2 regions of the Mesorhizobium sp. Arg314 genome follow, and region 2 is predicted to be linked to the other one. Evidence: predicted binding sites of a transcription regulator. Region 2 holds the regulator's gene; the other holds the start of a gene.
What was found. The regulator PhoB, encoded in region 2, activates phosphate uptake and scavenging genes when phosphate is short. The targets are predictions, from matches to a motif close to TGTCATNNANCTGTCAT.

Region 1: the regulator PhoB is predicted to act here: its motif matches at 1,317-1,333, upstream of olsB (l-ornithine N(alpha)-acyltransferase).

Annotation. Positions count from the first base shown of each region.
Region 1 is NZ_JBSKBP010000049.1:16,564-19,918, reverse strand. It holds gene ACWGS9_RS29870 (hybrid sensor histidine kinase/response regulator) at 1-1,201, shown strand, start outside; gene olsB (l-ornithine N(alpha)-acyltransferase) at 1,397-2,272, shown strand; gene ACWGS9_RS29860 (trimeric intracellular cation channel family protein) at 2,351-2,983, opposite strand; gene grpE (nucleotide exchange factor GrpE) at 3,086-3,355, opposite strand, start outside.
Region 2 is NZ_JBSKBP010000013.1:62,074-65,428, forward strand. It holds gene pstB (phosphate ABC transporter ATP-binding protein PstB) at 1-794, shown strand, start outside; gene phoU (phosphate signaling complex protein PhoU) at 814-1,521, shown strand; gene phoB (phosphate regulon transcriptional regulator PhoB) at 1,537-2,226, shown strand; gene ACWGS9_RS16085 (ROK family protein) at 2,451-3,355, opposite strand, start outside.

The sequences.
Region 1 (3,355 bases), on a different contig from region 2:
GCCGCAGATGATCACCGCCGATCCCGGCCGCGTGCGCCAGGTGCTGCTCAATCTCATCGGCAATGCGGTGAAGTTCACCGATACCGGCGGCGTGCTGCTGACCGTGGCGCGCGCCCGCACCGAAACCACCGACCGCATCTGCTTCACCGTCGCCGACACCGGCCCCGGGCTGCGTGAAGAGGACATGGAGCGCATCTTCGAGGAGTTCGAGCAGTCCGACGGCACCTCGACCAGGGTGCATGGCGGCGCGGGCCTCGGCCTTGCCATCTCGAAGCGGCTGGTGACGGCCATGGGCGGCACGATTTCGATTTCGAGCCGGCTCGGCGAAGGATCCGAATTCGTCCTCGAGATCCCGGCGGTCGCGGCAACCGAGCCGCCGCCGCACCGGCACAATATCCTTGCCGGCCGGCGGGCGGTGATCGTGTCGAAAAACGCCGTCGAGGCCGATGCCATCGCCCGCGCGATCAGAGCCCATGGCGGCATTGTCGAGGTCGCGGCGACACCAAGCCAGGCAGATCCCTTCGCTGTCGGCTGCAACGTGCTCCTGATCGACGCGGCGCTCGAAAACAGCGATGGGAGACTGCTCAAGCGGCTGCGTGGCTCAGGCTTTGCCGATTCTGAGGCCATCACCCTGATTGCGCCGACGGACCGCGGCATGCTCGGCGAATTTCGCGCCAGCGGCTACGCCACCTTCCTCGCCAGGCCGGTGCGCGGCGAGACCCTTTTGCGGGTGCTGTTGACCAGCCATGGCTCCGCGCTCGCCCAGCCGCAGCCGGAGCCGCGCGGCGCCTCCTCGGTGCGCAGGCGCGATCAGGGCCTGTCGGTGCTGATCGCCGAGGACAACGACATCAACGCCATGCTCGCCCGTGCCACGCTGCTCAAGGCGGGGCATCGCGTCAAGGTTGTCGGCAACGGCAAGGCCGCGGTCGAAGCCGTCACCGATGGCGGCCTCAAGTTCCGCTTCGATGTGGTGCTGATGGACCTGCACATGCCTGTCATGGACGGCCTGGATGCGATCGCCGCCATCCGTCGCCATGAAGAGTCCCTGGCCATGCCGCCGATCCCGATCATGGTGCTTTCGGCCGACAGCCAGGAAAAGACCCGGCACGCCGTGCTTGCTCACGGCGCCAGCGGTTTCGTGACCAAGCCGCTCGACCCGGACGCGCTCGTCCAGGCGGTCGAGGCTCAGGTCGCGGCCTGAGGAAATTTTTAACGCTTGAAAGCCTTGGGTTGCTTGGCTTTTGTCGGCGTAAGATAGCCGGTTGAGGGTATTGTCCAGCCGACAAAGTATTGCCGGCCACGTCGTATCACGGTACTGTCACAATCCTGTTGCACCTACACCGTATCCCCGTGCCAAGAGGGATGGCTCGAAGGAGAATCACTCGTGCATACAGTCATGCCTGAATGTGACACTCGGCCGAATGCCGGCGGCGCCCTTCTCGCTGCCCGTAATGCCGACGCCGTCGCAAGCGGCGCACCGCTGGGCCGCATCGGCAACCTCGAAGTGCGGCTCGCCCGCAACGAGGCCGAGATCGCCGCCGCCCAGGAAGTCCGCTATCGGGTATTCTACGACGAGCTTGGCGCGAGGAAGGACCTGTTCCAGGCGCAGGACCGGCGCGACGCCGATCGTTTCGACCCGCTCTGCGATCACCTTCTTGTGTTGGACACCTCCCTTCCCGGCCCTGAGCATCGCCGCATCGTCGGCACCTACCGCTTGCTGCGGCAGGAGATTGCCGCGGCCGCCGGCGGCTTCTATTCCGAGGGCGAGTTTGAGCTCACCAAGCTGATCGCGCGGCACCCCGGCCAGCGCTTCCTCGAGCTCGGCCGTTCCTGCGTTCTGCCGGAATACCGCTCCAAGCGCACCATCGAGGCGCTATGGCAAGGCATCTGGGCCTATATCAACCATTACAACATCGGCGTGATGACCGGCTGCGCCTCTTTCCATGGCATCGTGCCGGCGGCGCATGCCGAGGCGCTGACCTATCTCGCCCATCATTGCCGCACCAATTCCGCCTGGGATGTTCGCGCGGTTCCGGGACGCTACTGCTCCATGGACCTGATGCCGATCGAGGCGGTGAACACCAAGGCCGCGATCGCCGCCATGCCGCCCCTGGTCAAGGGTTATCTGCGCGTCGGCGCCCGCATCGGCGACGGCTGTGTCATCGACCACGAATTCTCGACCGTCGACGTCTTCGTCGTCATGCCGGTCAAGGAGATCGGCGCCCGCTACGTCAACTACTATGGCGGCGAAGGCCAGCGCTTCGCGGCGTGAGCAGTGAGTAGTGAGTAGTGGTGGACACCACGACTGGCGCACCTGTCACTACTGACTACTCACTACAGACTACTCCCCTCATGGAATATCCTCCGGCCTTCGCCCCGGCCGGCTCTTATAGGCTGGAAACGACCAGCCGAATTTAAGCGCTCCGCCGCGCACGACGAATGCGCCCGCGAAGCCGAGCAGGCTGGACGCCAGCGCCGGCAGGCCGGCAAGATCGCCAAGGGTGAAGATGGTGGCACCGGCAAGGGCGGCCGTGACATAGATTTCGGGCCTGAGCAGCACCGAAGGCTCGCCGGCAAGCAGATCGCGCAAGATGCCGCCGAAGGTCGCCGTCAGCACGCCCATGATGACCGACACGACGGGCGAGCCGGTGATCGCCAGACCCTTGGCCGCGCCCATGACCGCAAAGGCGGCGAGCCCGATAGCGTCGAGCCAAAGCAGCAATTTGTAGCGGGATTCGACCCGGTGGGCGCTGAAGAAGACCAGCACCGCGACCACGGCGCAGATCAGCACATAGCCGCTGTTGGCGACCCAGAACACCGGCAGGTTGAGGATGACGTCGCGCAGCGTTCCGCCGCCGATGCCGGTGACGCTGGCCAGGAACAGGAAGCCGATGATGTCGAGCTGCTTGCGTGATGCGGCAAGCGCACCCGTCGCCGCGAAGACGGCGACGCCGGCATAGTCGAGCAACGCGATGGGATTCATGGGCGAGCGAGTAGTGAGTAGCAAATAGTGAGTAGGGAAATAGCACGAAGCCGCGGATAAATATCAGTCCCCTACTCACTACTCCCAATTCGCTACTCACTATCACGCATCCTTCTCGGCCTGCTCGTTCACCGGGCCCGGCTCGACCTTCGCCTCGGCGGCCGTCTTCGGGCCACCCTTGGCGACACCGACCATCGCCGGCCGCAGCACGCGCTCGCCGATCGAATAGCCCGGCTGCACCACCTGTACGACGGTGCCGGCCGGAACCTCCGGATTGGGCACCTCGAACATCGCCTGGTGGAAATTCGGATCGAACTTCTCGCCTTCCGGCGCGAGTTTCTTCACGCCGTGGCGTTCCAGGGCCGAAAGCAT
Region 2 (3,355 bases):
TGTTGTCCACCGACCTGAACGTAGCCGACACGACCGTCGAGAAGGCCAAGATCGAGGTCAAGAACCTCAACTTCTACTATGGCCAGTCGAAGGCGCTGAAGGACATCAACCTGTCCCTGCCCGAGCGCAGCGTGACCGCTTTCATCGGGCCGTCGGGCTGCGGGAAGTCGACGCTGCTGCGCGTGCTCAACCGCATCTACGAGCTCTATCCGAAGCAGAGCGCGGAAGGGCAGGTGATGCTAGACGGCAAGAACATCCTCGACCGCTCGCAGGACCTCAACCTGCTGCGCACCAAGATCGGCATGGTGTTCCAGAAGCCGACGCCGTTCCCGATGTCGATCTACGAAAACATCGCCTTCGGCGTCAGGCTCTATGAGAAGATCAGCAAGGCCGAGATGGACAGCCGCGTCGAGCAGGCGCTGAAGCGCGCCGCGCTCTGGACCGAGGTCAAGGACAAGCTCAACGCCAGCGGCCTGAGCCTTTCCGGCGGCCAGCAGCAGCGCCTGTGCATCGCCCGCACCGTGGCGGTGAAGCCGGAAGTCATCCTGCTCGACGAACCGGCCTCGGCGCTCGATCCGCTGTCTACCGCCAAGATCGAGGAACTGATCGACGAGTTGCAGGTCGACTACACGATCGTCATCGTCACCCACAACATGCAGCAGGCGGCGCGCGTGTCGCGGCAGACGGCGTTCATGTATCTCGGCGAGCTGGTGGAGTTCGACCGGACCGAGAAGATCTTCACCTCGCCGCGCGAGAAGCGCACGCAGGACTATATCACCGGCCGCTTCGGCTGAGTTCATCGAGGACATCAATATGGCCGAACATACCGTCGCCTCCTTCGACGAGGATTTGAGGCAGATCAGCCGGCTTATAAACGACATGGGCGATCTCGCCGGCTCCATGGTCGGCGCTTCGACCAGGGCACTGCTCGAGACCGACAATGCGCTGGCACAGCGCGTCGTCTCCGACGACGCCATCATGGACGCGCGTCAGCGCGAGCTTGACGACCGCGCCATCACACTGATCGCCAAGCGGCAGCCGATGGCGGACGATCTTCGCCACGTGGTCGGCTCGATCCGCATGGCGGGCGACCTCGAACGCATCGGCGACCTTGCCAAGAACATCGCCAAGCGCGTCGGTTCGGTAGGCGTCAGCGCGGCGCCGCGCGACCTCACGCATTCGATCGATTCCATGGCGCAGCTGGTGCTGATCCAGGTCCAGGCCGTGATCCAGGAATATACGGTGGGCGATGCCACGGCGCTGGCCAAGCTTCGCAACGACGACGAGCGCATCGACGTCAAATACACCTCCGTCTTCCGCGAGCTCCTGACCTATATGATGGAGGACCCGCGCAACATCACCGCTTGCACGCATCTTCTGTTCTGCGCCAAGAATCTCGAACGCATCGGCGACCATGTGACCAACATCGCCGAGAACGCTTACTATGTGCTGACCGGCATGCAATTGCCCGCGAATCGCCCGAAGCAGGACGAGACGGCAATGTCGGCGCCGGCGGCCTGACAAGGGTAACCTGCAATGATCGCGCCACGCATCATGGTGGTGGAGGACGAGGAGCCGCTGGGGGTGCTGCTCCGCTACAATCTCGAATCCGAGGGTTACCAGGTCGAAGTGGTGACCCGCGGCGACGAGGCCGAAATCCGCCTTCAGGAAAACGTTCCCGACCTGCTCGTGCTCGACTGGATGGTGCCGGCCGTTTCCGGCATCGAGCTTTGCCGGCGCCTCAGGATGCGGCCCGAGACCGAGCGGCTGCCGATCATCATGCTGACGGCGCGCGGCGAGGAAAGCGACCGCGTGCGCGGCCTCTCGACCGGCGCCGACGACTATCTGGTCAAGCCGTTCTCGACGCCGGAGTTCATGGCCCGCGTCAAGGCGCTGCTACGCCGCGCCAAGCCGGAGGTGCTGTCCAGCGTGCTCAAGGTCGGCGACATCGTGCTCGACCGCGAATCGCATCGCGTCTACCGCAAGAAGAGCGAGATCAGGCTCGGCCCGACCGAGTTCCGGCTGCTCGAATTCATGATGCGGCATCCCGGCCGGGTATTCTCGCGCAGCCAGCTGCTCGACAATGTCTGGGGCGAGACGATCTATATCGACGAGCGCACGGTCGACGTGCATGTCGGACGCCTGCGCAAGGCCGTCAACAACGGCCGCATGCCGGACGTCATCCGCACCATCCGCGGGGCGGGCTACGCGATCAGGGAAGATTAGGGATATGCCGATATTCAGGTGAGGCCGGCCTGCGAATGGTGGCTTCCTGCGCTTCCGGTACTCACGTACTTAAGTACGCTCCGTTCCGGCCTTCGCCGGCCGAAGCCCTCACAAGTGTCTCCGTCTATGAAGGCTACGGCCGGCGTAGGCCGGTTCTCGGAATCCACCATTCTCGACTCGGCCTGACCTGAATCTCAGCATATCCCGGCGCTTGAGCCTGCAGTTCATGCGACGTGCTTGCCCGCTCTCGCCTGGCCCCCGGGCGCGAAAATCTCCTGGTCGACGAAGGTCAGCGCGCGCATGGCGCAGCCTTCGCGGATGAGCGGCAATTCGTTCGGTTCGGTGTCGAAGGAGATTGATGTCGAATGCTGGCCGCCGGCGGTCTGGGCGATCGCTTCTCTCAGCGCCGGCTCGATCAGGTCGAAAGCGGCGGCGCTGACGCCGACCATGGCGACCGGCGCCGGATCGATCAGCGCGAACAGGTTGCCGAGGCCGAATCCCAGCGCCTCGCCGGCGCGGCGGTAGGCTTCGCGCTCCGGGCCGTCCTTTTCGCGCGCCTTCGCGGCAAGGGCGCGCATGTCGGCGTCGCCGACATCGACCGGCGAGGCGTCCTCGCTTATCTTCATGGCGCTGCGCCAGATCGCATAATTGCCGGCATAGGCCTCGACGCAGCCGCGGCGGCCGCATCGGCAAAGCGCGCCGCCCGGACGATGGATCATGTGGCCAAACTCGCCGCCCGAGGAATGCGTGCCGGTGAACAGTGTGCCCTTCAACACAAGGCCCATCCCGATGCCGTGCGAGAGCAGGATGGCGATGAAATCGTCACGATAGCGCTCGGGATCGCGCCATTGCAGCGCCACCGCCATCATGTTGCAGTCGTTCTCCATGGTGGCGGGGATGCCGAATTCCTTCTCCAGGATGTCGGCAAAAGGAATGTCGGTCAGCGGGGTGATCGGCGACCACAGCATGGCGCGTGCCCGGGAATCGGTGATGCCCTGAATGCCCATGGCGATGCGGGCGACGCTGCCCACGTCGAGGTCGGGATCCTGCAGCCGGCGCCGGACGATTGCCATGCATGCGCCGATCAGCTCGTCGCGCGGCATGACAAGCGTGTCCAGGCGCTGCTGTT